DNA from 3 places in the Streptomyces sp. NPDC031274 genome. Region 2 is predicted to be linked to each of the others. Evidence: riboswitches for the same ligand, from Rfam matches in the RefSeq annotation. Region 2 holds a riboswitch; each other region holds the start of a gene.

Region 1 (7,971 bases), on a different contig from region 2:
GAGACGCAGTTCATCGCCCTGGAGTCGATGACGAGCGGCGACTACACCAAGGTGTGGGCGCCGTACTACACGGCGCACAAGATCCTGCGCGGTGTCCTCGACGCCTACCTGTACACGGGCGACGAACGAGCGCTCGACCTCGCGTCGGGCATGTGCGACTGGATGCACGCGCGCCTGTCCAAGCTGCACGGGAGCACCCTGCAACGCATGTGGGGCATCTTCTCCAGTGGGGAGTTCGGCGGCATCGTGGAGGCGATCTGCGATCTGTACGCCATCACCGGCCAGGCCGAACACCTCGCCCTGGCCCGCCTCTTCGACCTCGACAGGCTCATCGACGCGTGCGCCGCGGGCGACGACACCCTCGACGGGCTGCACGCCAACCAGCACATCCCCATCTTCACGGGCCTGCTGCGGCTCTACGACGAGACGGCGGAGCGCCGCTACCTCACCGCCGCCAAGAACTTCTGGGGCATGGTCGTACCGACCCGTATGTACGGCATCGGCGGCACGAGCACCGGCGAGTTCTGGAAGGCTCCCGGTGTCATCGCCGGAACGCTCAGCGACACCACCGCCGAAACCTGCTGCGCGCACAACCTGCTCAAGCTGAGCCGGGCGCTGTTCCTCCACGAGCAGGACCCCGCGTACATGGACTACTACGAGCGGGCCCTGTACAACCAGGTCCTCGGTTCGAAGCAGGACAAGGCCGACGCGGAGAAGCCCCTCGTCACGTACTTCATCGGTCTGCTGCCGGGCCACGTGCGTGACTACACGCCCAAGGCGGGCACGACCTGCTGCGAGGGCACGGGCATGGAGAGCGCCACCAAGTACCAGGACTCCGTCTACTTCCAAAAGGCCGACGGCTCCGCCCTGTACGTCAACCTCTACAGCCCCTCCACGCTGACCTGGAAGGAGAAGGGCGTCACGGTCACACAGACCACCGACTACCCGAGGGAACAGGGCACGACGCTCACGGTCCGGGGATCCAGGGCCGCCTTCGATCTACGGCTGCGCGTACCGGCCTGGGCGGGGAGCGGCTTCACCGTGACCGTCAACGGCAAGAAGGTGAAGGCCGATCCGGCGCCCGGCAGCTACTGCTCCCTGTCCCGCACATGGCGGGACGGCGACACCGTCCGGGTTTCCCTCCCCTTCCGGCTACGGGTGGAGAAGACCCCCGACAAGCCGGAAGTCCAGGCCCTGTTCTACGGACCGGTCCATCTCGTGGCCCGCGACAGCGCGAAGACCTACTTCCGGTTCGCTCTCCACGGAAACGCCGCACTCTCCGGCGACCTGCTCCCCAACCTCGAGCCGATAGCCGGCGAACCGCTCCACTACACACTCGACGGCATCCCCCTCGCGCCCTTCTTCGAAGGCACGGAAGACCCGACGCACGCCTACTTCCAGCGGTCCGAACCCAAGGTGGTCTTCGGCACGATCGACTCCGGCGTCGCCAACCCGACGGGGACAGGGGCCGACGGCACGACCCTCCTCGACGAGATCTGGTCGGCCGCTCCCTTCAGGAACAAGAGCGCGTTGGTCCAGCATGTCCAGGCCACCGTGGACTCCTGGGTGGGTGCCGGCCGACTGGGCGCGGGTGACGGCAGGAAGGTGGTGCGCACGGCGAAGGAGGCTTCTTACACGAGGTGATGGGGGTGGTTGGCACAGAAGGCCGGGTGGTCGTCCAGGCGGCGCACATAGGCGCGCACGTGGGGGCGGGAGCGGGCCGCCTCAGCCGCATCCGGGGTGAGGTGGACGAGCCTCGCCCACAAGTCCACGTCCGCTGCCGTGAGTTCGTCGCCCACGAGGTAGGAGTGGGCGGCAAGACGGCAGTCGATCCTGTCCAGTGTCGCGGGGGTGAGCGGCCCGGCGAGCAGCTCGTGCCAGGTGTCGATCCGTGCTGCCAGGGCCGGTCGGCGCAGGACGGGCAGCGGGCCACTGCCGTGTGCGGCAAGGCGGCAGGCCAGGTCGCGCAGGATGTCCGGCGTGTGGTTGCTGACGACGTGACCGCTCCACCGGTCGCACAGGGCCGGAACGGTCAGCGGCCCTTCGAAGTGGTGCTCGGTGGCCTCGTAACAGCGGTGCAGCGAGTCGAGCGCCGCAGTGGTGTGCGGTGCCAGGAGGGTGGTGGTGACCGACTCCCTGAGCCCGAGCAGGTCGAGGGTGATCGAGACGCGCAAGGAGTCCGGACATTCTGCCGAGAGATACAGGTGGTAGCGGTGGGGCGCCGGGTAGAAGCCGCCCGCCACGTCGTCGCCGATGCGGCTGCGGATCGGCGCGGGACGGGCGAAGCGTGGGCCGGTGTCGCGTGGGCCGGTGTCGCGCGGAGAGCATGAATCCGCGGGGGAAGTCGGGTGGGAAGCAGGGCGGGAAACAGTACGGGAACGGTGCGACGTGATCTCGGGCATGGCTCTCCAGGGAGGGGAGGGGCGCCGACCGGCGGCGGCACGCGCGGGGCCGGTGGCACAGCGGGGGAGAGGGGGATCCGTGGCCGCAGAGGGCCGCAGTGATGAGGCTTCTTGTCCGGAGGCGTCGCTGGTGTGTGGACGCTGCGCGGACGTCAGACAGCTGGCACCGAGGCGCTGCACACGCGCAGCAGATCGATGTGAAGGCGTCTGGTCAGGAAGCGAGGGCGGGGCCGGGGCGCGGACAGGGGAGGCCGCTGGATGCTGTTCCCCTCACCGACCGCCCTGGACATGTCCACCAGCCCTGCCGTCGAGGCCCGTCGTACCCGGGGCCGCGCTTGCCCCGCCGCCACGGCGGGACCCGGTCGTCACCCGGGGCACCCCGTCGCGGAGGAAGGGTTGCCCGCCAGCGGGCCGGGGCCGATGACCCGCTCGGGCAGGAACCCTGCCGGGCGGGCGCTGACAATCGTGACCGTCCCCGGAAGTTTGAGTCCGGGTGCCTGTCTCCGTCAAGAAGGCCCGCACCAGGAACAGAAGGAGTGGTCCGGTGGTTGACTTGACGGAGACAGGCGACGAGGCATGTACGACGCTGTGAGAACGCCCATGATCCACGGGCATTGCGCACCGCTACGACCTCACGTAACGTCCCGAGCAGGTTACGAGTGTCAGCGTCAAGCCCTGGCTTGCTGACCGGCAACCCTCCCACGCGGCGGGGTGCTCCAGGTGAGGACCAGGCGGTGCCCGTCCAGGGTTCCGCAAGCGCGAGACCGGCGAGGCTCCAGGCCCGCCGAGTCGGAAGGGGCGGAGGTGACGGACGTGCCAGCTGTGTCAGCCGTACCGCCCCTGTCGCCCGTGCCGCCCGCGCCCGCCCCGCGCGTCATGGTGATCGCCCCGAGCCGCCAGGTGCATCTGTACTCCCGGCCGCACATCGATCTGCAGCGTGTCGCCGGCGCGCTCTGTCGTTCCTGACCCGTCACCCCGCCGCCGCACCCTCGGATCCGAGGGGCCGGTGTTCTCGTACGGTCGCACGGTCGATCAGGAAGGCACACCTTTCGTGTCGTCATCACCTTCGTTGCCCCATTCGCCTCATTCCTCCGCTTCTTCTGCCGACTCTGCCGCCGCGCTGCACCTCGCCGTCGCGCTCGACGGCGCGGGCTGGCACCCGGCCGCCTGGCGCGAACCGGTCGCCCGCCCGGGGGAGTTGCTCACCGCCCGGTACTGGGCCGATCTGGTCACCGAGGCCGAACACGGCCTGCTCGACTTCGTGACGATCGAGGACGGGCTCGGGCTCCAGTCGTCCCACTTCACCGAGCCCGACGGACGCACGGATCAGGTACGCGGGCGGCTCGACGCCGTCCTCATCGCCGCCCGTGTCGCCCCGCTGACCAGCTACATCGGACTCGTGCCGACGGTGGTGGCCACGCACACGGAGCCCTTCCACACATCCAAGGCGATCGCCACGCTCGACTACGTCAGCACGGGCCGCGCGGGCGTACGGGTGCAGGTGTCAGCACGCCGTAACGAGGCCGCGCACTTCGGGCGCCGCACGCTTCCCGCCCTCGATGCCGTCGAGGACCTCGGCAGGCCGGACGTACGGGAACTGACCCTCGACCTCTTCGACGAGGTGGCCGACTACGTCGAAGCCGTGCGTCGGCTCTGGGACAGCTGGGAGGACGACGCGGAGATCAGGGACGTCGCCACCGGCCGCTTCGTCGACCGCGACAAGCTGCACTACATCGACTTCGAGGGCAAGCACTTCAGCGTCAAGGGCCCCTCGATCACCCCACGGCCACCGCAGGGCCGTCCCGTCGTCAGCGCGCTCGCCCACGAGACCCCGACCGAGGCCCCGTTCCGGCTGCTCGGCCGCTCCGCCGACATCGGATACGTCACCCCGCGCGACGCCGGGCACGCACGCGACATCGTCACGGCGGTCCGCGGCGAACAGGAAGCTGCCGGGCGGGCCGACGAGCCCCTCCACCTCTTCGGCGACCTGGTGGTGTTCCTCGACGACGATCCGGCCGCCGCCGTGGCCCGCAGGGAGCGTCTGGACGCCCTCGCGGGACACCCGTACACCAGCGACGCACGTGTGTTCACCGGCACGCCCGCCCAACTGGCCGACTTGCTCCTGGAGTTGAGTCAGTCCGGACTCACCGGGTTCCGGCTGCGCCCCGCCGTCGTCGGCCACGACCTCCCGGCGATCACCCGGGGCCTGGTGCCAGAACTCCAGCGCCGCGGCGCCTTCAGGCACGCGTACGAAGCCGACACCCTGCGCGGTCTCCTCGGCCTCGCCCGCCCCGCAAGCCGCTACGCCGCCGCCACCGCCTGAGCCGGAAGGAACCCGACATGAGCAAGTCACCGGACAAGCCGCTCAAGCAGATCCACCTCGCGGCACACTTCCCCGGCGTCAACAACACCACCGTATGGAGCGACCCCGAGGCCGGGAGTCACATCGAGTTCAGCTCCTTCGCGCACTTCGCACGGACCGCCGAGCGCGCCAAATTCGACTTCCTCTTCCTCGCCGAGGGGCTGCGGCTTCGCGAACAGGGCGGGAAGATATACGACTTGGACGTCGTCGGGCGCCCCGACACGTTCACCGTGCTCACCGCGCTCGCCGCCGTCACCGAACGCCTCGGCCTGACGGGCACCATCAACTCCACCTTCAACGAGCCGTACGAGGTGGCCCGCCAGTTCGCCAGCCTCGACCACCTCTCGGGCGGGCGCGCCGCCTGGAACGTCGTGACCTCCTGGGACGCCTTCACCGGCGAGAACTTCCGGCGCGGCGGGTTCCTGCCGCAGGAGGAGCGGTACTCCAGGGCGAAGGAATTCCTCAGCACGGCGGGCGAGCTCTTCGACTCCTGGCGCGGGGACGAGATCGTCGCCGACCAGGAGGCCGGCACGTTCCTGAGTGACGCCAAGGCGGGCGCCTTCGTCCATCAGGGGCAACACTTCGACATCCAGGGGCAGTTCAACGTCCCGCGCAGTCCACAGGGCCGACCTGTCATCTTCCAGGCCGGTGACTCGGAGGAGGGGCGCGAGTTCGCCGCCGAAGGCGCGGACGCGATCTTCAGCCGGTACAGCACGCTCAAGGAAGGGCAGGCGTTCTACACGGACGTCAAGGGCCGCCTGGCCCGCCACGGCCGCACCCACGACCAGCTGCTCATCCTGCCCGCGGCGACCTTCGTCCTCGGGGACACGGATGCCGAGGCGGAGGAGCTCTCCCGTGAGGTGCGGCGCCGACAGGTCAGCGGCGCCACGGCGATCAAGCACCTGGAGTTCGTCTGGAACCGCGACCTCTCCGCGTACGACCCGGAGGGCCCGCTGCCCGACATCGACCCGGACGTCGGCGAGCACACCATCGCCCGCGGGCGTGCCCAGGTGCGGATGTACCGCGACCCGCTGGCCACCGCTCGGGAGTGGCGCGAGCTCGCGGCCGCGAACAAGTGGTCCATCCGTGACCTCGTCATCGAGACCGGCAGCCGTCAGTCCTTCGTCGGCTCCCCGGCCACCGTCGCCGAGACGATCAACTCCTTCGTCCAGGCCGACGCGAGCGACGGCTTCATCCTCGTTCCGCACATCACCCCCGGCGGCCTCGACGCCTTCGCCGACACCGTGGTCCCGCTGCTCCAGGAACGCGGCGTCTTCCGCACGGAGTACGAGGGCACCACCCTGCGCGACCACCTCGGCCTGGCTCACCCCGACGCCGACGCGGACGCCGGGGTGCGCTTCCCCCAACCCGCTTCCGTACCCACACCCGTGCCCGCGTCGGCCGACCACTGAGGAGGATCACCGCCCATGTCAGACATCCCGCTCAGCGTCCTCGACCTGGTACCGATCTCGTCCGGCTCCTCCGCGACCGTGGCGCTGCGCAACTCCATCGACCTGGCCCGGCAGACCGAGCGTTTCGGGTACGCCCGCTACTGGTTCGCCGAGCACCACCTCAACCCGGGTGTGGCGGGCACCTCACCCGCGGTCGTCCTCGCCCTGACCGCCGCCGCGACCTCGACGATCCGGCTCGGGGCGGGAGCAGTGCAGCTCGGTCACCGCACCGCGCTCTCCACGGTCGAGGAGTTCGGCCTGATCGACGCGCTGCATCCCGGGCGCCTCGACCTGGGCCTCGGCCGCTCAGGCGGCCGACCGCCCGGAACGCCCGCCGCCGCGCCGCCGACCGCCACCCCCGTCGTCGACGGCCGTGCCCCCAACGGGCTGCGGATCCCGGCACGCTTCTCCTACGAGCACCTGCTCGGCTCACCCCGCGTCGCCCTCCAGCGCAAGCTGCTCCAGCAGCCGCACGCCGAGGCGCAGGACTACGGGGAGCAGGTCGACGACATCCTGGCGCTTCTCGCCGGAACATATCGCTCCGACGACGGCATCGAAGCGCATGTCGTGCCCGGTGAGGGCGCCGACATCCAGGTGTGGATCCTGGGCAGCAGCGGCGGCCAGAGTGCGGACGTCGCCGGTCGGGGCGGCCTGCCCTTCGCCGCGAACTACCACGTCAGTCCTGGCACGGTGCTCGAGGCCGCGGAGGGCTACCGCGCCGCGTTCAAGCCCTCCGACGTACTCGACAAGCCCTATGTCAGCGTCTCCGCGGACGTCGTCGTCGCCGAGGACGACGAGACAGCACGCGAACTCGCCGCGGGTTACGGCCCATGGGTCCGCAGCATCCGCACGGCCGAGGGCGCCATCCAGTACCCGACGCCGGAAGAGGCGCGCCGCCACAACTGGACCGACGCGGACCGGGCACTGGTCCAGGACCGCACCGAGACCCAGTTCACGGGTTCTCCCGGACGCGTGGCGGATCTCCTGGAACAGCTCCAAGAAGCCACTGGGGCGGACGAGTTGCTCATCACCACCATCACCCACGGTCACGCCGACCGGGTGCGCTCCTACGAACTGCTCGCCGAGGAGTGGCGCCGCAGGTGACCTGTCCGTCCGCCGGGCGCTCCCACGTCCGGCGGACGGACTGACAGGGACAGAGAAGGCCATCGACAAGGTCCCGGGCCGGTCGGCCTTCGAGCAGGACATCGCTGTGAAGGAGCTGTCCCGTGCCGCGGGCTGAGACCGGGGTCGGCCCCGGCTGACATCGAACTGCCCGACAACGAACTGCTGGTACCCGTCACGTATTTCAAGTGCGCGGTATTCCCGCCGCACGCAGGCCCTGGGGGCGAGCCTCAGCTCCCGTCCGGAGTCGGTGGGCGTCCGGCCGGGATGAAGGCGACCACTTAGTCCTCGAACCCTTCATGCAGGCCCCACTCTTCGCGGGCCATAGCGGCTTCGTGTCTGGCTCGGGAGTCTTGGCGTCCCCTGGCGTAGACGTGGACGGTGTAGACCGTGGCCGGGTCGAGCTGTAGGGCTGGGGCGTATCCGTGGGCACCTGGAAGCCAGCCCGCAGCTGGTGTGGCAGGGCCTGTGGTGGGGCCGGACATGCTCATCCGCCCGCCTGAAATCGGTACGTAGGGCCAGGTGCCGAGTAACTGCCATTCCTCCGGCTGTTGGACCGGCTCGGCCTCGGTGAGTATGAGGGTCACCCAGGCGTCGTGGGACTGCACGCAGCTGACGACAGTGAGCTGGCCGG
Region 2 (7,971 bases):
GGCCTCACCGACCCGATCCAAGTTCTGTCACTCTCACTAGGAGAGTGCTAAGCCCAATGATTAGCACTCGACCCCTACGAGTGCAAGCGTCTCTCACGGATCCCAGACACATGGGGGGCGCACATCCGGGGGCGTACGCACGAGGGGCCCGTACCCCTGTCGGGATACGGGCCCCTCGTCACTCGCTAAGTCGCTGGCCGATCGCGCCGAGATCAGACGGCGAGCTTGACCATGTCCGCCTGTGGACCCTTCTGGCCCTGCGAGATCTCGAACTCCACTCGCTGACCTTCTTCAAGGGTGCGGTAACCGTCCATCTGAATCGCGCTGTAGTGGACGAAAACATCCGCACCACCGTCGACCGCGATGAAGCCGTACCCCTTCTCCGCGTTGAACCACTTGACGGTGCCCTGAGCCATGCCTAACTCCCCTATTACTGGCCCTTGCACGGACCCGCACTTCGCGGGCCCGGGTCAGACCTCACCCCCCCAATGGGTTGTGGAGGCGTGCGCCGGAACGCGTCGACCGCCGCTGAATGTATCTGCCCAACTGCCCTCTGCAACAGGTCAATCGGACGAGAATTCTGGGCACGCGCGATCGGAAATATGCGGAGAATTTGCCGGAGTTCAGGGCAAGTCGGGCCGGGCAAATGCCGCAATAGACTCAAAAGGGCAAGGCGCTTTGGCTACTTCTTGTCGGCCCGGGGCCGACTTCGTCTACGCGCTCGACGCCAAAAGCGAAGCTTGCTTCCCAACTGTACCGCGCTCAACCACATGGAATTGCCCCCTCCGCTTCTCTCGCGGAGGGGGCAATAGAGGTGACGCTGCGTGCTTTCAGGCGGATTCAGCAACCGCCCGCGACGGCGGGAATGATCGAGACGCCGGCGCCGTCCGGCGTCGCGGTCTCAAGGCCCTGCTCGAAACGGACGTCGTCGTCGTTCACGTACACGTTCACGAAGCGCCGCAGCTTGCCCTGGTCGTCAAGGACACGGGCCGCGATACCGGCGTGCTTGGCCTCAAGATCGGCAATGACCTCGGAGAGGTTGGCGCCCTCGGCGGCGACCTCGGACTTGCCGCCGGTGTAGGTGCGAAGAATGGTGGGAATGCGAACGTTGACGCTCATGGAATTCACCTCTTGATACGGGGAGGAAGCGCCCCGTCAGGGGCGCGAGGAACTGCGCGAGGACGGACCACGACCGCCGTTCGACGACGGCGATCAGGCCCTACGGCGATTAATCGGCAAGACCCGCGGCGCGAAACGCGTCGAGGCTGGGCTTGATCGTCGCAGTCGCCTGAGACGTCTCGGCAACAGCGTCGAGGGTCTTGAGGCCGTCACCCGTGTTCAACACGACCGTGGTGAGAGTGGGGTCGATGAGCCCCGCCTCAAGAAGCTTCTTCGTGACGCCGACCGTCACGCCACCGGCGGTCTCCGCGAAGATCCCCTCGGTCCGCGCAAGCAGCTTGATCGCGTCCACGACCTGCTCGTCGTTCACGTCCTCCACCGCGCCGCCCGTGCGACGGGCGATGTCCAGGACGTACGGCCCGTCGGCAGGGTTGCCGATGGCGAGGGACTTGGCGATGGTGTCCGGCTTCTGAGGGCGTACGACGTCGTGCCCGGCCTTGAAGGCGGTCGACACCGGCGAGCAGCCCTCGGCCTGCGCACCGAAGATCTTGTAGGGCTTGTCCTCGACGAGGCCCAGCTTGGTGAGCTCCTTGAGGCCCTTGTCGATCTTCGTGAGCTGCGAGCCCGACGCGATCGGGATGACCAGCTGGTCGGGCAGCTGCCAGCCGAGCTGCTCACAGATCTCGTACGCGAGGGTCTTGGAGCCCTCGCCGTAGTACGGCCGCAGGTTCACGTTGACGAAGCCCCAGCCCTCGCCCAGCGGGTCGCCGATGAGCTCGGAGCAGAAGCGGTTCACGTCGTCGTAGTTGCCCTCGATGCCGACGAGCTCGCCGCCGTAGACCGCGGCCATGACGACCTTGCCCTGCTCCAGGTCGTGCGGGATGAACACGCACGAGCGGAAGCCGGCGCGGGCCGCGGCGGCACCCACGGCACCGGCGAGGTTGCCGGTGGAGGAGCAGGAGAGGGTGGTGAAGCCGAAGGCGCGCGCCGCCTCGATGGCCTGCGCGACGACGCGGTCCTTGAAGGAGTGCGTCGGGTTCCCGGAGTCGTCCTTGACGAAGAGCTTGCCCTGCTCGACGCCGAGCTCACGGGCGAGGTTGTCGGCCTTGACGAGCTGGGTCCAGCCGGGGTTGATGTTCGGCTTCTCGGCGACGTCCGCGGGGACGGGCAGCAGCGGGGCGTAGCGCCAGATGTTGGCGGGGCCGGACTCGATCTGCCTCCGCAGCGCCTCGGGGTCGCCGGTCGGCAGGTCGTACGCGACTTCGAGCGGGCCGAAACAGGCCTGGCAGGCGAAGATCGGGCCGAGGGCGTAGAGCTCACCGCACTCGCGGCACGAGAGGCCGGACGCGGGGCCGAGATCCACGGAACCTGTGGTGGTGGAGGGGGTGGTGTCGAATGTTCCGACAGTCTGCGCAGCCATGGAGGCGAGGCCCTTTCTCCTCATCTTCCCCGCGGCGAATCTCACCGCGAGACGGAATTGGCACCTTCCCCGCCGAGACCTCGCGTGCGCGGTCGGCGGGATGGTTGCCGGGGCTTCAACGGGCCGTATCCCTCTGCCCCTCTGGATGAGCGGTATGGCGCCGGGCTTCAGGGGCCCGGGGCATTTGTGACGCGTCGACCCCCGACATGCGATGGTCATCCGCGTTGTTCAAGACTGTAACCGACGGCCTGGACCCTTGAGATAGTCGTCCGCACCGCGAGATGGATCACATGTAGGCCACACACAGGAGGAACCACCCGTGCTGGAAGAGGCCGAGCGCTGGCTGACCAGGCGTTCCTGGTCCGTTGCCGACCGTCCGCTCAGCGCGCTCGTCGCCGCCAAACGGGCGTCGGGAGCCTCGGTGAGCGTCGTCCTGCCCGCGCTCGACGAGGAGGAGACGGTCGGCGGGATCGTCGCCGTGATCCGCCGCGAGCTGATCGAGAAGGCCGCCCTCGTCGACGAGCTCGTGGTGATCGACTCCGGCTCGCGGGACCGCACGGCCGAGGTCGCGCGCGACGCGGGCGCTCGGGTCGTGCACCGGGACGAGATCCTGCCGCGCATCCCGGCCGTGCCCGGCAAGGGCGAGGTCCTGTGGCGCTCGCTCCTGGTGACAGGCGGTGACATCGTCGCGTTCGTCGACGCGGACCTGAAGGAGTTCTCGGCGGACTTCGTCACCGGGATCGTGGGCCCGCTCCTGACCGAGCCCGACGTGCACTTCGTGAAGGCGATGTACGACCGCCCGCTCGCCGGGGCCGCGGGTCAGGGCGGCCGGGTCACCGAGCTGATGGCGCGCCCGCTGCTCAACATGCACTGGCCTCAACTGGCCGGGTTCGTCCAGCCGTTGGGCGGCGAGTACGCGGCGCGCAGGTCTCTCTTGGAGCGGCTGCCGTTCCCCGTCGGATACGGGGTGGAGCTCGGCCTGCTCGTCGACGCGCTGCACACCGTGGGCCTTGACGCGCTCGCGCAGGTCGACGTCGGCGTGCGCAAGCACCGGCACCAGGACGGGCAGGCGCTCGGCAGGATGGCGGCGGCGATCTACCGGACGGCGCAGGTCAGGCTCGCGCTCGGGCATCACGTACGCCCCGAGCTCACCCAGTTCGAGCGGGGCGAGCACGGGTTCGAACCGCGGACCCATTCGGTGGACACGGAGGAGCGTCCGCCGATGTCCGGCATCGCGGAGTACACGGCCCGCCGCGTGGCGTAACCACCCAAGACCGGGCATTTTGTCTACATTTCCCACTTATGTGGGTCCTTATGCGGGTCAGACAGTTCATGGGAAGCGCGCGACGCGTCGGTGGCGTGGCCATGGCCACGGCCGGTCTCGCGGCAGGGGCGCTGAGCGCGGCAGCCGTGGTACCGGCCGCCGCGGACGTGATCGATCCCTTCGCCAAGCGCTACGACGAATCGCTCTACGGCGACTTCAAGACCATCGGCAACACGGTCATGGGCTGCCCGACGACGCCCGCGGACATGGCGGCGCGCTGTGCCACCGCCGCGGAGGGCGAGGGCCGCGACAACAACAACACCTTCGTCATGCGGCGGATCAACACCGCGGGCATGGACCCCGACCACGGATCGAGCACCGGCCGGGTCGCGATCCCGCCCGGCGCGAAGGTCGCGTACGCGCGCCTCTTCTTCGGCGGCAACGACGGCACGTACAAGGGCCCGAGCGGCGCCCGGCTCAAGCGCTGCGACATCTCCGGCGCCGATGTGGAGCCCTCGCCCGGCGACCCGCTCGACGCGGTGCCCTCGGTCAGCGTGGCCGGCGCCACCCCCTCGAAGGTGACCCCGGCGAACCTGGTCGGGGACCCGGCGTCGGCCAACGGCCCGCACTACTACACCGGCGAGGCCGACATCACGGGCCTCTTCAACGGCATCACCGGCGACGGAACGCCCCTGCCGGTCGCGGTCGGCGACATCTGGGCGCCCACCGGCAAGGGCTGCGTCGCGGGCTGGTCCCTGACCGTCGTCTACAAGTACGACGCCCCCGACGAGCAGTACGCGCCCGACCGCCGCAACGTCTACGTCTACGGCGGCCACGTCCTCCAGCGCTCCACCTCGCCCGCCACCAGCGTCGAGGTCGACGGCTTCTACCGCACGGACGGCAAGCCGCGCGCGAGCGTCACCGCGTACGAGGGCGACTGGAACACCCCCGGCGACCGTTTCGCGGTGGGCGGCCAGAACATCACCGAGGCGCACACGGGCAACACCAACAACTTCTTCATCAGCGAGGACGACGGCGCCCTCGACCCGAGGATGACCAACAACCTGTCCATCGACGCCAAGGAGTTCGACGTCACCGGCGGCAACTCCCGCGCCCCGGCCGCCGCCGAACCGATCCCGGTCGGCTCGACCTCCACGACGCTGAGCTTCTCCACGAAGGGCGACACCTACGTCCCCTCGGCCCTCGCGCTCTCCGTCCCGGTCCCCGACCTGGAGGTGACGAAGACGGCGAGCCCCAAGAAGGTGAAGCCGGGCGGCACCCTGACCTACACGGTCAAGGCGAAGAACATCAGCAAGCTGAACTACCCGAACGCCAAGTTCAGCGACGACCTGACGGACAACCTCGACGACGCGACGTACCGGCACGACGCGGAGGCGACGACCGGCGAGGTCTCGTACACCAGACCGAGGATCAGCTGGACCGGCGACATCCCGGCCGGGCACACCGCGACGGTGACGTACTCGGTCAAGGTCAACGACCCCGTCAGCGGTGACGGCAAGCTGCTCAACGACGTCGACGTCGAGTCCCCCCGCTCCAACTGCGACGCGGGCAGCGCCGACCCCAGGTGCGGGGCGGCGCCGGTCATCGAGCGCAAGCAGCCGAAGCTCAAGGTCAGCAACGTGCCCGCACGGCGGACCGCGCCGGTGTGCAGCGACGTCAAGAACACCATCACCCTCAAGAACCCCTCGGGCAGCACGCGCACCGGGGCCACCGCTTCCTGGCAGGTGACGCCGGGCTCGAAGCCGGTCGCCAGCAGCGGGACGATCACCGAGCGGGGCAGGACGTACGTCTGGAAGGGCGATGTCCGACCGCACGGCAAGGTCACCGTCACCCAGCGGGTCAAGGTGTCCTGCACGGCAGGCGCGATCCGGGTGATCACGGTGACGGCCCCAGGCAGCAACTGCCCCCGGTCCGTCCGGGGCGGCGACGACCCGTGCACCTCGGCGATCCTCGCCACGCGGCAGCGGGTCCAGGCGCGGCCCGCCCCGCAGCACCAGCACAACGAGCCCGTGGGAGCGGCGGCGGCGAGCGGTCCGGGTGAACTGGCCGACACCGGCAGCGACTCCGGCACGATGCTGTACACGGGCCTCGCGATCTCCCTTTGCGTGCTCGGCGCGCTCGCGGTGGCGGCGGCGCGGAGCAGGCGGGACTAGCGGGGCAGGCCTCGACATCGGCCTTGACGCTGCTCCCTGAACGTATACGGCCGGGCCCGCAAGGGTCCGGCCGTACGTTTGAGCCCTTCCGCTAAGGGCTAGGTTCGGCACATGGTCTCCGAGCACGCCCAGATCCTCGTCGCGTCCAACCGCGGCCCCATCACGTACTCCCTGGAGGAGAACGGCGAACTGACGGCGAAGCGGGGCGGCGGAGGGCTCGTCTCCGGGCTCAGCGCGATCGGCGACTCCGCCGGGGACTCCCTGTGGGTCTGCGCGGCGCTGGGTGACGGCGACCGGGAGGCCGTGCGGCGCGGGGTCGGTGAGCCCGGCGTGCGGATGCTCGACATCGACGCGCGGGTGCACGCCGACGCGTACAACGGCATCGCGAACTCGGTCCTCTGGTTCGTCCACCACATGCTGTACCAGACGCCGCTAGAACCGGCCTTCGGCCCGGAGTTCCGGGCGCAGTGGGCGTCGTACGAGACCTACAACCGGGCCTTCGCGGAGGCGCTCGCGCAGAGCGCCGCAGGGGAGGCGGCGGTCCTCGTCCAGGACTACCACCTGGCCCTGGTGCCGGGGATGCTGCGCGAACTCCGCCCCGACCTGCGCATCGGCCACTTCTCCCACACGCCGTGGGCCCCGGTGGACTACTTCCGGATGCTGCCGGACGACGTCGCGGAGCAACTGCTGCGCGGCATCCTGGGCGCCGACCGGGCGGCGTTCCTGACGGGCCGGTGGGCGGACGCGTTCACGGAGTGCTGCGTCGCCGTCCTCGGCGGTACGTCGGGGACGCGGATCGGGGTGCACGGGCTCGGGGCCGACGCGGACTTCCTGCGGGAGCGGTCGCGGCGGGACGATGTGGAGGAGCGGCTCGTCGCGCTGCGGGAGCAGGTCGGCACCGGCCGACGGGTGATTGTCCGGGTGGACCGGACGGAACTGTCGAAGAACATCGTGCGGGGGCTGCTGGCGTACCGGGAGCTTCTCGCCTCGCGCCCCGAGTGGCGTGAGCGGGTGGTGCATGTGGCCTTCGCCTACCCGTCGCGGCAGGACCTGGCGGTGTACCGCGAGTACACGGCGTCCGTGCAGCGGCTCGCGGACGAGATCAACTCCGAGTACGGGGTCGAGGGCTGGACGCCGGTGGTGCTCAACTTGAAGGACGACTTCGCACGGTCGCTGGCCGCGTACCGTCTGGCCGACGTGGCACTGGTGAACCCCATCCGGGACGGGATGAACCTGGTCGCCAAGGAGGTGCCGGTCGTGTCGGACGAGGGGTGCGCGCTGGTGCTTTCGCGGGAGGCGGGGGCGTACGAGGAGTTGGGCGAGGACGCGGTGGTGGTGAACCCGTATGACGTGTCGGGGACGGCGGATGCGTTGCACTCGGCGTTGACCATGCCGGTGGAGGAGCGCGCGGAGCGAACCAAGCGGCTCGCTGCGGCGGCGACGGCGTTGCCCCCGGCCCAGTGGTTCCTGGACCAGTTGCGGGCACTGGGATAAGACAAACGCCGGACGGGCTGGAGTATCCAGCCCGTCCGGCGTTTGAGGACATCTTGTACGGGGTCTGGGGCGGAGCCCCAAGTAGGTCCGGGGCGCAGGCGCGGTTTTCGGGAAGGGGCGGGGTGGGGGAAAGGGTCCTTGCCGGTCAGCCCAGTTGTGCAGCGATCGCTCCGAGCAGGTCCACCACGCCCCCAGGCCCGTCCACCACCAGGTCGGCCCGGTCCGCCAGCTCCGCGACCTCCGCGCTGCCACTGCACACCAGCAGGCCCCGCACCTGGTCCGAGCGGAGCTTCTCCACCGCCGCGAAGGCGGGCAGGTCTCCCAAGTCGTCGCCCGCGTAGAGGACGGTCTCGGCGCCGACTTCGCGCACGTAGTCGGCCAGGGCCACCCCCTTGTCCATGCCGGGGGGACGCAACTCCAGTACCAGGCGGCCCGGTTCGACGATCAGGCCGTGGCGGGCCGCCAGCTCACCGAGAGGTTCACGCAGCTCCTCGAACGCG
Region 3 (7,971 bases), on a different contig from region 2:
CTGGGCCCGCACCCTGATGTCCGACGTGGAGGTCGCCGACGAGCGACACCCGATCGAGGCCGAGCCCGAGGTCAAGGCCAAGGTCATGGCCGACTTCAAGGCCGGTGCCGCGGAGTCGCAGTTCGGCCGGCGCAAGCTGATCCGCAACACGATGTTCGGCGCGCTCGCCATGGTGCCGCTCTCCGGCGTCGTCCTGCTGCGTGACCTCGGTCCGCTGCCCGAGGACAAGCTGCGGCACACGCTGTGGTCCAAGGGCAAGCTGCTCGTGAACATGAACACGAACGAGCCGCTGCGTCCGTCGGACGTCCAGGTCGGCTCGCTGACCTTCGCCAAGCCCGAGGGCCTGGAGGAGCACGATCACGACTTCCAGAAGGAGATCGCCAAGGCGGCCCTGATGATCGTCCGGATTCAGCCGGCGGACATCAAGGACAAGCAAGAGCTCGAGTGGTCGCACGAAGGTGTCGTCGCCTACTCGAAGATCTGCACCCACGTCGGTTGCCCGATCTCCCTGTACGAGCAGCAGACGCACCACGTCCTCTGCCCGTGCCACCAGTCCACCTTCGACCTCTCCGACGGTGCCCGAGTGATCTTCGGCCCGGCCGGTCACGCGCTGCCGCAGCTGCGCATCGCCGTGAACGAAGAGGGCTACCTCGAGGCGCTCGGCGACTTCGCCGAGCCCGTCGGTCCTGCATTCTGGGAGCGCGGATGAGCACTACGGCGAACGACAACCGTAAGAAGGAGGCGCCCGCCGGTGAGCGGGTCGCCGACTGGGCCGACGGCCGCCTGGGGATCTACTCCCTGGCCAAGGCCAACATGCGCAAGATCTTCCCGGACCACTGGTCCTTCATGCTCGGTGAGATCTGCCTCTACAGCTTCATCATCATCATCCTCACGGGTGTGTACCTGACCCTGTTCTTCCACCCGTCGATGAACGAGGTGGAGTACCACGGCAGCTACATCCCGCTGCAGGGCCAGCTGATGTCCGAGGCGTTCAACTCGACCATGCACATCAGCTTCGATGTGCGCGGTGGTCTGCTGATCCGGCAGATCCACCACTGGGCGGCGCTGATCTTCCTCGCGGCGATGTTCGTGCACATGATGCGCGTCTTCTTCACGGGTGCCTTCCGCAAGCCGCGCGAGGTCAACTGGGTCTTCGGCTTCCTGCTGTTCGTCCTGGGCATGTTCACCGGCTTCACCGGTTACTCGCTCCCTGACGACTTGCTCTCCGGTACCGGTGTGCGCTTCATGCAGGGCGCGATCCTGTCCGTGCCGATCGTGGGCACGTACCTCTCGATGTTCCTGTTCGGCGGGGAGTTCCCCGGCGGCGACTTCGTGGCCCGGTTCTACTCGGTGCACATCCTGCTGCTGCCGGGCATCATGCTCGGCCTCGTGGTGGCGCACCTGATCCTGGTCTTCTACCACAAGCACACGCAGTTCGCGGGTCCCGGCAAGACGAACAACAACGTCGTCGGCATGCCGCTGCTGCCCGTCTACATGGCGAAGGCCGGAGGCTTCTTCTTCCTGGTCTTCGGTGTCATCGTCGCCGTCTCTGCGATCGCCACGATCAACCCGATCTGGGGGATCGGCCCCTACCGGCCGGACCAGGTCTCCACCGGAGCCCAGCCCGACTGGTACATGGGCTTCTCCGAGGGTCTGATCCGTGTCATGCCGGGCTGGGAGATCAACGCCTGGGGTCACACGCTCGTCCTGGGTGTGTTCATCCCGCTGATCATCTTCCCGCTGGTCCTGGTCGCGATCGCGGTCTATCCGTTCATCGAGTCCTGGGTCACCGGCGACAAGCGCGAGCACCACATCCTGGACCGCCCGCGCAACGTCCCGACCCGTACGGCCTTCGGTGTCGCATGGATCACCTGGTACTTCGTGCTGCTCGTCGGTGGTGGAAACGACCTCTGGGCCACGCACTTCCACCTGTCGATCAACTCGATCACCTGGTTCGTGCGCATTGCCTTCTTCGTGGCACCGGTCCTCGCCTTCATCGCCACCAAGCGGATCTGCCTGGGTCTGCAGCGGCGCGACAAGGACAAGGTCCTGCACGGCCGCGAGTCGGGCATCATCAAGCGCCTGCCGCACGGTGAGTTCATCGAGGTCCACGAGCCGCTCAACCAGGAGCAGCTGCACACGCTCACCGCGCACGAGCAGTACGCGCCGGTCGAGATCGGCCCCGCGGTCGACGAGAACGGTGTCGAGCGCAAGGTGAGCGGGCCGCAGAAGCTCCGGGCCAAGCTCTCCAAGGGCTACTACGGGGAGGACAACCAGATCCCCAAGCCCACCACCGAGGAGTACAAGGAGATCACGAGCGGCCACGGCCACCACTGATCCCCTGACGCTCTGCGGCATTGAAGTACTGAGGTACTGACCACAAGGTCGCCACGGCGAGAGCCCCGTCCCCTGCATCCAGTGCATGGACGGGGCTCTTTGCCGTCCCCAGGGCTGGATAAGGTGTTCCTGTCCTACGCCTATACGAACCCAGGAGCGGCAGATGAGCGCTGTGACCCCCGCAGGAGGCAACACCGCGGCGGCCCGTTCCTGGCCCGGTGTGCTGAACGGTCTTCTTGAGGGACGCGACCAGAGCACCGATGACACGGCGTGGGCCATGGACCGCATCATGCGCGGTGAGGCGTCCGACGCGCAGATCGCGGGCTTCGTGGTCGCGCTGCGCGCCAAGGGCGAGACCGTGGAGGAGATCTCCGGCCTCGTACGCACGATGTACGAACACGCCAATGTGATCGAGGTGCCGGGCCAGACGGTCGACATCGTCGGCACCGGCGGCGACGGGGCCAAGACCGTCAACATCTCCACGATGTCCGCGATCGTGGCCGCCGGCGCGGGTGCGAAGGTCGTCAAGCACGGCAACCGCGCCGCCTCCAGTGCCTCGGGCGCCTCCGACGTCCTGGAGAAGCTCGGGGTGAATCTGGAGCTTCCGCTGAAGCGGGTCGTCGAGGTGGCCGAGGAAGCCGGGATCACCTTCTGTTTCGCCGTGAAGTTCCACCCGGCCCTGCGACACGCCGGTGGGGCGCGCAGCCAGCTGGGGATCAGGACCGTCTTCAACGCCCTGGGTCCGCTCACCAATCCCGCCAAGGTGCGGGCCCAGGCGGTCGGGGTCGCCGACGCGCGGATGGCGCCCATCGTGGCCGGGGTCTTCGCCGAGCGCGGGCACTCGTCCCTCGTCTTCCGCGGCGACGACGGGCTCGACGAGCTGACGACCACGGCGACGTCGCGGGTCTGGGTCGTGCGGGACGGCGTCGTGCGGGAGGAGGCCTTCGACCCGCGGGACGTCGGCATCGACCTGGTCCCCGTGGAGGCGCTGCGGGGCGCTGACGCCTCGTACAACGCCGAGGTGGCGCTGCGCCTCCTGGACGGTGAGAGCGGCCCTGTGCGGGACGCCGTGCTGCTCAACACGGCGGCGGCCCTGGTGGCCCTCTCGCCGGGCGAGGGGACCCTCGTGGAGCAGATCGGCGCCGGTATCGCCAGGGCGGCGGAGTCGATCGACTCCGGGGCCGCGAAGAAGTCCCTGGAGCGCTGGGTGGCGGCCAGCAACAGGTGAGCGTGGCGTGAGTGTGGCGCACACCGCAGTCCGTATCGCGGACTGCGGTGTGCACCGGGAAGATCGTGTGGCAAGATGCTGCGCAGGTCATGAGTGACAGCGATTAGGCCCCGGCTCGCTGTCCGGCAACCCTCCGTCCGTGGCGGGGTGCCCCGGGTGAAGACCAGGCCGTACGCAGCAAGGCGTATGGCAAGCGCGGACCCCTGCGCACTCGATGAGTGTCATACCCCTGGGGTCCTGGTCCTCAAGGGAGCAGTCTCGTGAGCAAGCGAATGCGATAGGGCTTTCCGGCCCCTTTTCCGCACCCCCCTTTTCTTTCATCACTGCAGCGCCGTACGTGCGCCCTCGCAGTGAACTCGCCTGCCTTCCCACGGGAGTTCGCCATGTCTGTCCCCACCGCTGTCGCCGACCGATCCGTCTGTGCCGAGCCGCTGCCCGTCCTCGGCCGTGACGTCACCGTGCCGCTCGTCACCGGCGGCGAAGTGACCTACGCGGCGCTCGACTACGCGGCGAGCGCTCCGGCGTTGCAGCGCGTGTGGGACGACGTGGCCGCGTACGCGCCGTACTACGGCAGCGTGCACCGGGGTGCCGGATACCTCTCGCAGCTCTCCACCGACCTCTTCGAGAACAGCCGTGCCACGGTCGCCGAGTTCCTCGGCTGCCGCGAGGACGACCAGGTCGTCTTCACGCGCTCGACCACCGACTCGCTGAACCTGCTCGCCGCCGCCCTGCCCGCCGACTGCCAGGTCTTCGTCTTCGAGACCGAGCACCACGCCTCGCTCCTGCCGTGGCGCGACGCCCGCGTGACGTACCTGAACGCCCCGCGCACCGCCGAGCAGGCCGTCGCCACCCTGGAGCGCGCTCTCGCCGACCGCGACCCCCACGGGCCCGCCCTGGTCTGCGTGACCGGCGCCTCGAACGTCACCGGTGAGCTGTGGCCGGTGAAGGAGCTCGCCGCCGCCGCCCACGCGCACGGCGCCCGCATCGTCCTCGACGCCGCGCAGCTCGCGCCCCACCACCCCGTCTCCATCGACGAGCTCGACGTCGACTGGGTCGCCTTCTCCGGTCACAAGCTGTACGCGCCCTTCGGCTCGGGCGTCCTCGCGGGCCGCTCCGACTGGCTGCGGGCGGCCGAGCCCTACCTCGCGGGCGGCGGCGCCTCGCGCAAGGTCGCGCGGCGTACGGACGGCGGGGTGGACGTGGAGTGGCACGACACCGCCGCGCGGCACGAGGCCGGTTCGCCGAACGTCATCGGCGTGTACTCGATCGCCTCCGCCTGCAAGGCGCTGACCGAGGCGGGCTTCGACGAGCTCGTCGCCCGCGAGCGCCACCTCATCGCGAAGGTGAAGGAGGGCCTCGCCGATGTGCCCGCCGTGAAGGTGCTCTCGCTCTTCGGTGACGACGCGCCGCGCGTCGGCGTCATCTCCTTCGTCGTAGAGGGCTGGAACAGCTCGCACTTCGCCGCCGCGCTCTCCGCCGAGTACGGAATCGGCGTACGCGACGGCCTCTTCTGCGCCCACCCGCTGGTGCGCACCCTGCTCGGCAGCGACCCGCAGACCCAGGGCGAGTGCGGTGCCCCCGAGGCCGCGCCCGGCGAGAAGTCGCTGAACGCGATCCGCGTGAGCTTCGGCGCGGGCACCCCCGACGAGCACGTGGAGCGTTTCGTGCGCGCCGTGCGGGAGCTGGTGGCGGACGGCGCGCGCTGGAACTACCGCACGGAGGAAGGCCGCTGCGTGCCGGACACCACGGCCGCCTGAGGCGGTGAAAGGGGCCGGGCGCCGCGAGACCGGCTCCGAGATGCGGAAACGCCCGTCCGGCACTCGGCGGGACCGGTACCCGGCGAGTTCAGCACCCCGCGACGGCTCAGGAGTCGAGGCCGATGGCGAACGCCGCTTCGAGGTCGTGCTGGGAGTACGTGCGGAACGCGACATGCGTGTCCGTGCCCTCCACACCCGGGATCTTGCTGATCTTGCCGGGGATGACGTCGGCCAGGTCGTCGTGGTGCGCGACACGCACCATCGCGATCAGGTCGTACGTGCCGGTCACGGAGAAGACCTCGCTGACGCAGTCGAGGGCGGCGATCGACTCGGCGATCTCCGGGATCCGGTCCACGCTGGTCTTGATGAGCACGATCGCGGTGATCACGGCTGACTGTCTCCCTCGATGACGGGTGCTGGCTTCTTCACTCTAGCCCTCCCGTCTCCCGCCCCCGCCCTTCCAAAGAGGCGCTCCGCGCCCGCCTGTTTCTTCTGACATACCGCACCCACGCGTAGAGAAAGCCCAGGGAGAACCCCACGATATGGGCCAGATAGGCGACACCGGGGCCCTGCCCGCCCTGCAGGGCCGCGAGCCACTGCAGCGCCACCCAGAACGGCAGCACCACCCACGCGGGGAAGCGCAGCGGCAGGAAGAAGAGGAACGGGAAGAGGCTGGTGACCCGCGCCTTCGGGAAGAGCCGCAGGAACGCGCCGAGCACCGCGGAGATCGCCCCCGACGCGCCCACCAGGGTCTGGTCGGAGCCCGCGTGGGCGACCGCGTAGGCGAACAGGGCGAGATAGCCGCAGCAGAGGTAGAAGAGCGCGAACTGGCAGTGCCCCATCCGTTCCTCGGCCATCGCCCCGAAGACGAAGAGGAAGAGCATGTTGCCCAGGAGGTGCAGCCAGCTGCCGTGCACGAAGAGCGCGGTGGCCGGGGCGAGCACGGGCCGCAGCGCTCCGCTGAACAGCTCCGAAGGGACCACGCCCCAGCGCTCGAAGTAGGCCTGCTGGGCGGCGAGCAGCTTGTCACCGGTGCCGTACGTGGGATTGAACCCGGACATCGGGGAGATCAGGAACACCAGACAGCAGACGGCGATCAGGCCGTACGTCACCGGGGCCGACTGCCCCCTGAGCGTCCGGACCGCCGTCGTACCCCACGTCTTGATCATGAACAGAGCATGACGTAAGCGCAGCAAACCGTACAGAGTGCCCCGCCGCGTGGGAGGCCGCCGCATGGAGACCCTTACAGGCCTTAGGGTTACGGGCACCACGCACCATGGAATTCCGAAGGAAAGCGAACAGCCACGATGACGGTTCCTCTGCCGACCGACACCACCCGGTGGCGCTGCGCGCTCTGCGGCAACCTCACGCGCTTCGACGTCACCCGCAGTTCGAAGGTTGTCGAATATGTGCACCTCGACCTGGCCGGTGAGTCGAACATCGAGGAACGCGAGGTGGTCAGTGAGACCATCGAGTCGGTGCGCTGCCGTTGGTGCAACGCGGTGGACCAGGTGGAACTCGTGGACAGGCCGGGTGCCGGCTCCTGAGGGAGCGGGGCCCGCACAGCTAGTGGGGTGACGGATGGTGGAGAGCGCGAGCGGGGAGCCGGACGACGGCACCGCTGAGGTGCTCGACCGTCCGCTGCCGGACGGAGTGCGTCGGCGGGTCGTCCAGATCGTCTCGGACGGCTTCGGCGGCCTCACGGTCGGCGAACTGCCCGCACAGTTGAGGCAGTACGCCCGCTTCACGCCGACCCGGCGCGCGAAGTTCGCGGGCAACGCGATGGCGACGGCCCTGGAGAGCGACCCGCTCTTCCGCCAGCGCATCGGCGAACGTCTCAGAGAGGCGCAGCCCGAGCTCACCGGCGCCCTGGACGCGGGAGCACCACCCCCGGCCGCGGACCCCCTCGATGTGGCGGCCGCGGCCTATGTACTGCGCCCCACCGGCTGGGTGAAGCTGGTGACCGCCGCGGGCGAGGAAGCCCTGCGGGCGGACGCCGAGCGCGTGGACGACGAGACGCGGGCCGAGCTCGAACGGCTGCGCGCGGAACTCTCCGCGGCGCGCGGCCAGACGAAGGCCGACACCGAACGGCTGCGCGCGGAGCTGGAGTCGGCGAAGAAGGAAGCCGAATCGATGCATCGCAAGCTGCGCGGTGCCCTCAGCGACGTCAAGCGCGGCGAGGCGGCCCTGCGTAAAGCCACCGCCGAGTTCGACGCGGCACGCGCCGACGGCCAGGCGCAGCTGTCCGCCGCCGAGAGCGAGTCCCGGCGGCTCAAGGCGCGGCTCAGCGAGACCGAGGCGGCCCTTGAGGCGAGCCGCAGGGCGGCGCGCGAGGGGCGCAGCGTCGAGGACATGCGGGTGCGCCTGCTGCTCGACACTGTCCTGGAGTCCGCCCAGGGGCTGCGCCGTGAACTGGCCCTGCCGCCCGTCTCCGTGCGGCCCGCCGAGACCGTGGACGCCGTCGAGCCGGGCCGGATGACGCCGAAGGACATCGCCGCCCGCGCGCTCTCCGAGAACGACCCGGCGATCCTCGACCAGCTGCTCGCGCTGCCGCAGGCGCACATGGTCGTGGACGGCTACAACGTCACCAAGACCGGCTATCCGACGATGCCCCTGGAGAAACAGCGGCTGCGCCTCCTCGGCTCGCTC

The links. A riboswitch is a leader RNA that binds a small molecule or an ion and turns the genes downstream of it on or off. The one in region 2 is predicted to bind S-adenosylmethionine.
Region 1: it holds a riboswitch for S-adenosylmethionine, as region 2 does, so the genes downstream of both, ACZ5CR_RS17995 (putative leader peptide) here and thrC (threonine synthase) in region 2, are expected to answer to the same signal.
Region 3: it holds a riboswitch for S-adenosylmethionine, as region 2 does, so the genes downstream of both, ACZ5CR_RS21050 (aminotransferase class V-fold PLP-dependent enzyme) here and thrC (threonine synthase) in region 2, are expected to answer to the same signal.

The regions. Positions count from the first base shown of each region.
Region 1 covers NZ_JBVIHP010000010.1:93,738-101,708, forward strand. Annotated here, with positions in the region: gene ACZ5CR_RS17985 (beta-L-arabinofuranosidase domain-containing protein) at 1-1,644, shown strand, start outside; gene ACZ5CR_RS17990 (glutathione S-transferase family protein) at 1,632-2,402, opposite strand; SAM riboswitch class IV at 2,729-2,873, opposite strand; SAM riboswitch class IV at 3,054-3,167, shown strand; gene ACZ5CR_RS17995 (putative leader peptide) at 3,216-3,368, shown strand; gene ACZ5CR_RS18000 (LLM class flavin-dependent oxidoreductase) at 3,472-4,725, shown strand; gene ACZ5CR_RS18005 (NtaA/DmoA family FMN-dependent monooxygenase) at 4,743-6,176, shown strand; gene ACZ5CR_RS18010 (LLM class flavin-dependent oxidoreductase) at 6,192-7,319, shown strand; gene ACZ5CR_RS18015 (hypothetical protein) at 7,619-7,971, opposite strand, start outside.
Region 2 covers NZ_JBVIHP010000020.1:23,274-31,244, reverse strand. Annotated here, with positions in the region: gene ACZ5CR_RS28880 (cold-shock protein) at 213-416, opposite strand; gene ACZ5CR_RS28875 (MoaD/ThiS family protein) at 841-1,119, opposite strand; gene thrC (threonine synthase) at 1,229-2,563, opposite strand; SAM riboswitch class I at 2,557-2,691, opposite strand; gene ACZ5CR_RS28865 (glucosyl-3-phosphoglycerate synthase) at 2,859-3,803, shown strand; gene ACZ5CR_RS28860 (DUF7927 domain-containing protein) at 3,872-5,977, shown strand; gene ACZ5CR_RS28855 (alpha,alpha-trehalose-phosphate synthase (UDP-forming)) at 6,089-7,471, shown strand; gene otsB (trehalose-phosphatase) at 7,617-7,971, opposite strand, start outside.
Region 3 covers NZ_JBVIHP010000012.1:225,152-233,122, forward strand. Annotated here, with positions in the region: gene qcrA (cytochrome bc1 complex Rieske iron-sulfur subunit) at 1-709, shown strand, start outside; gene qcrB (cytochrome bc1 complex cytochrome b subunit) at 706-2,337, shown strand; gene trpD (anthranilate phosphoribosyltransferase) at 2,501-3,565, shown strand; SAM riboswitch class IV at 3,651-3,767, shown strand; gene ACZ5CR_RS21050 (aminotransferase class V-fold PLP-dependent enzyme) at 3,949-5,322, shown strand; gene ACZ5CR_RS21055 (Lrp/AsnC family transcriptional regulator) at 5,429-5,710, opposite strand; gene ACZ5CR_RS21060 (rhomboid family intramembrane serine protease) at 5,748-6,491, opposite strand; gene ACZ5CR_RS21065 (hypothetical protein) at 6,630-6,869, shown strand; gene ACZ5CR_RS21070 (NYN domain-containing protein) at 6,904-7,971, shown strand, end outside.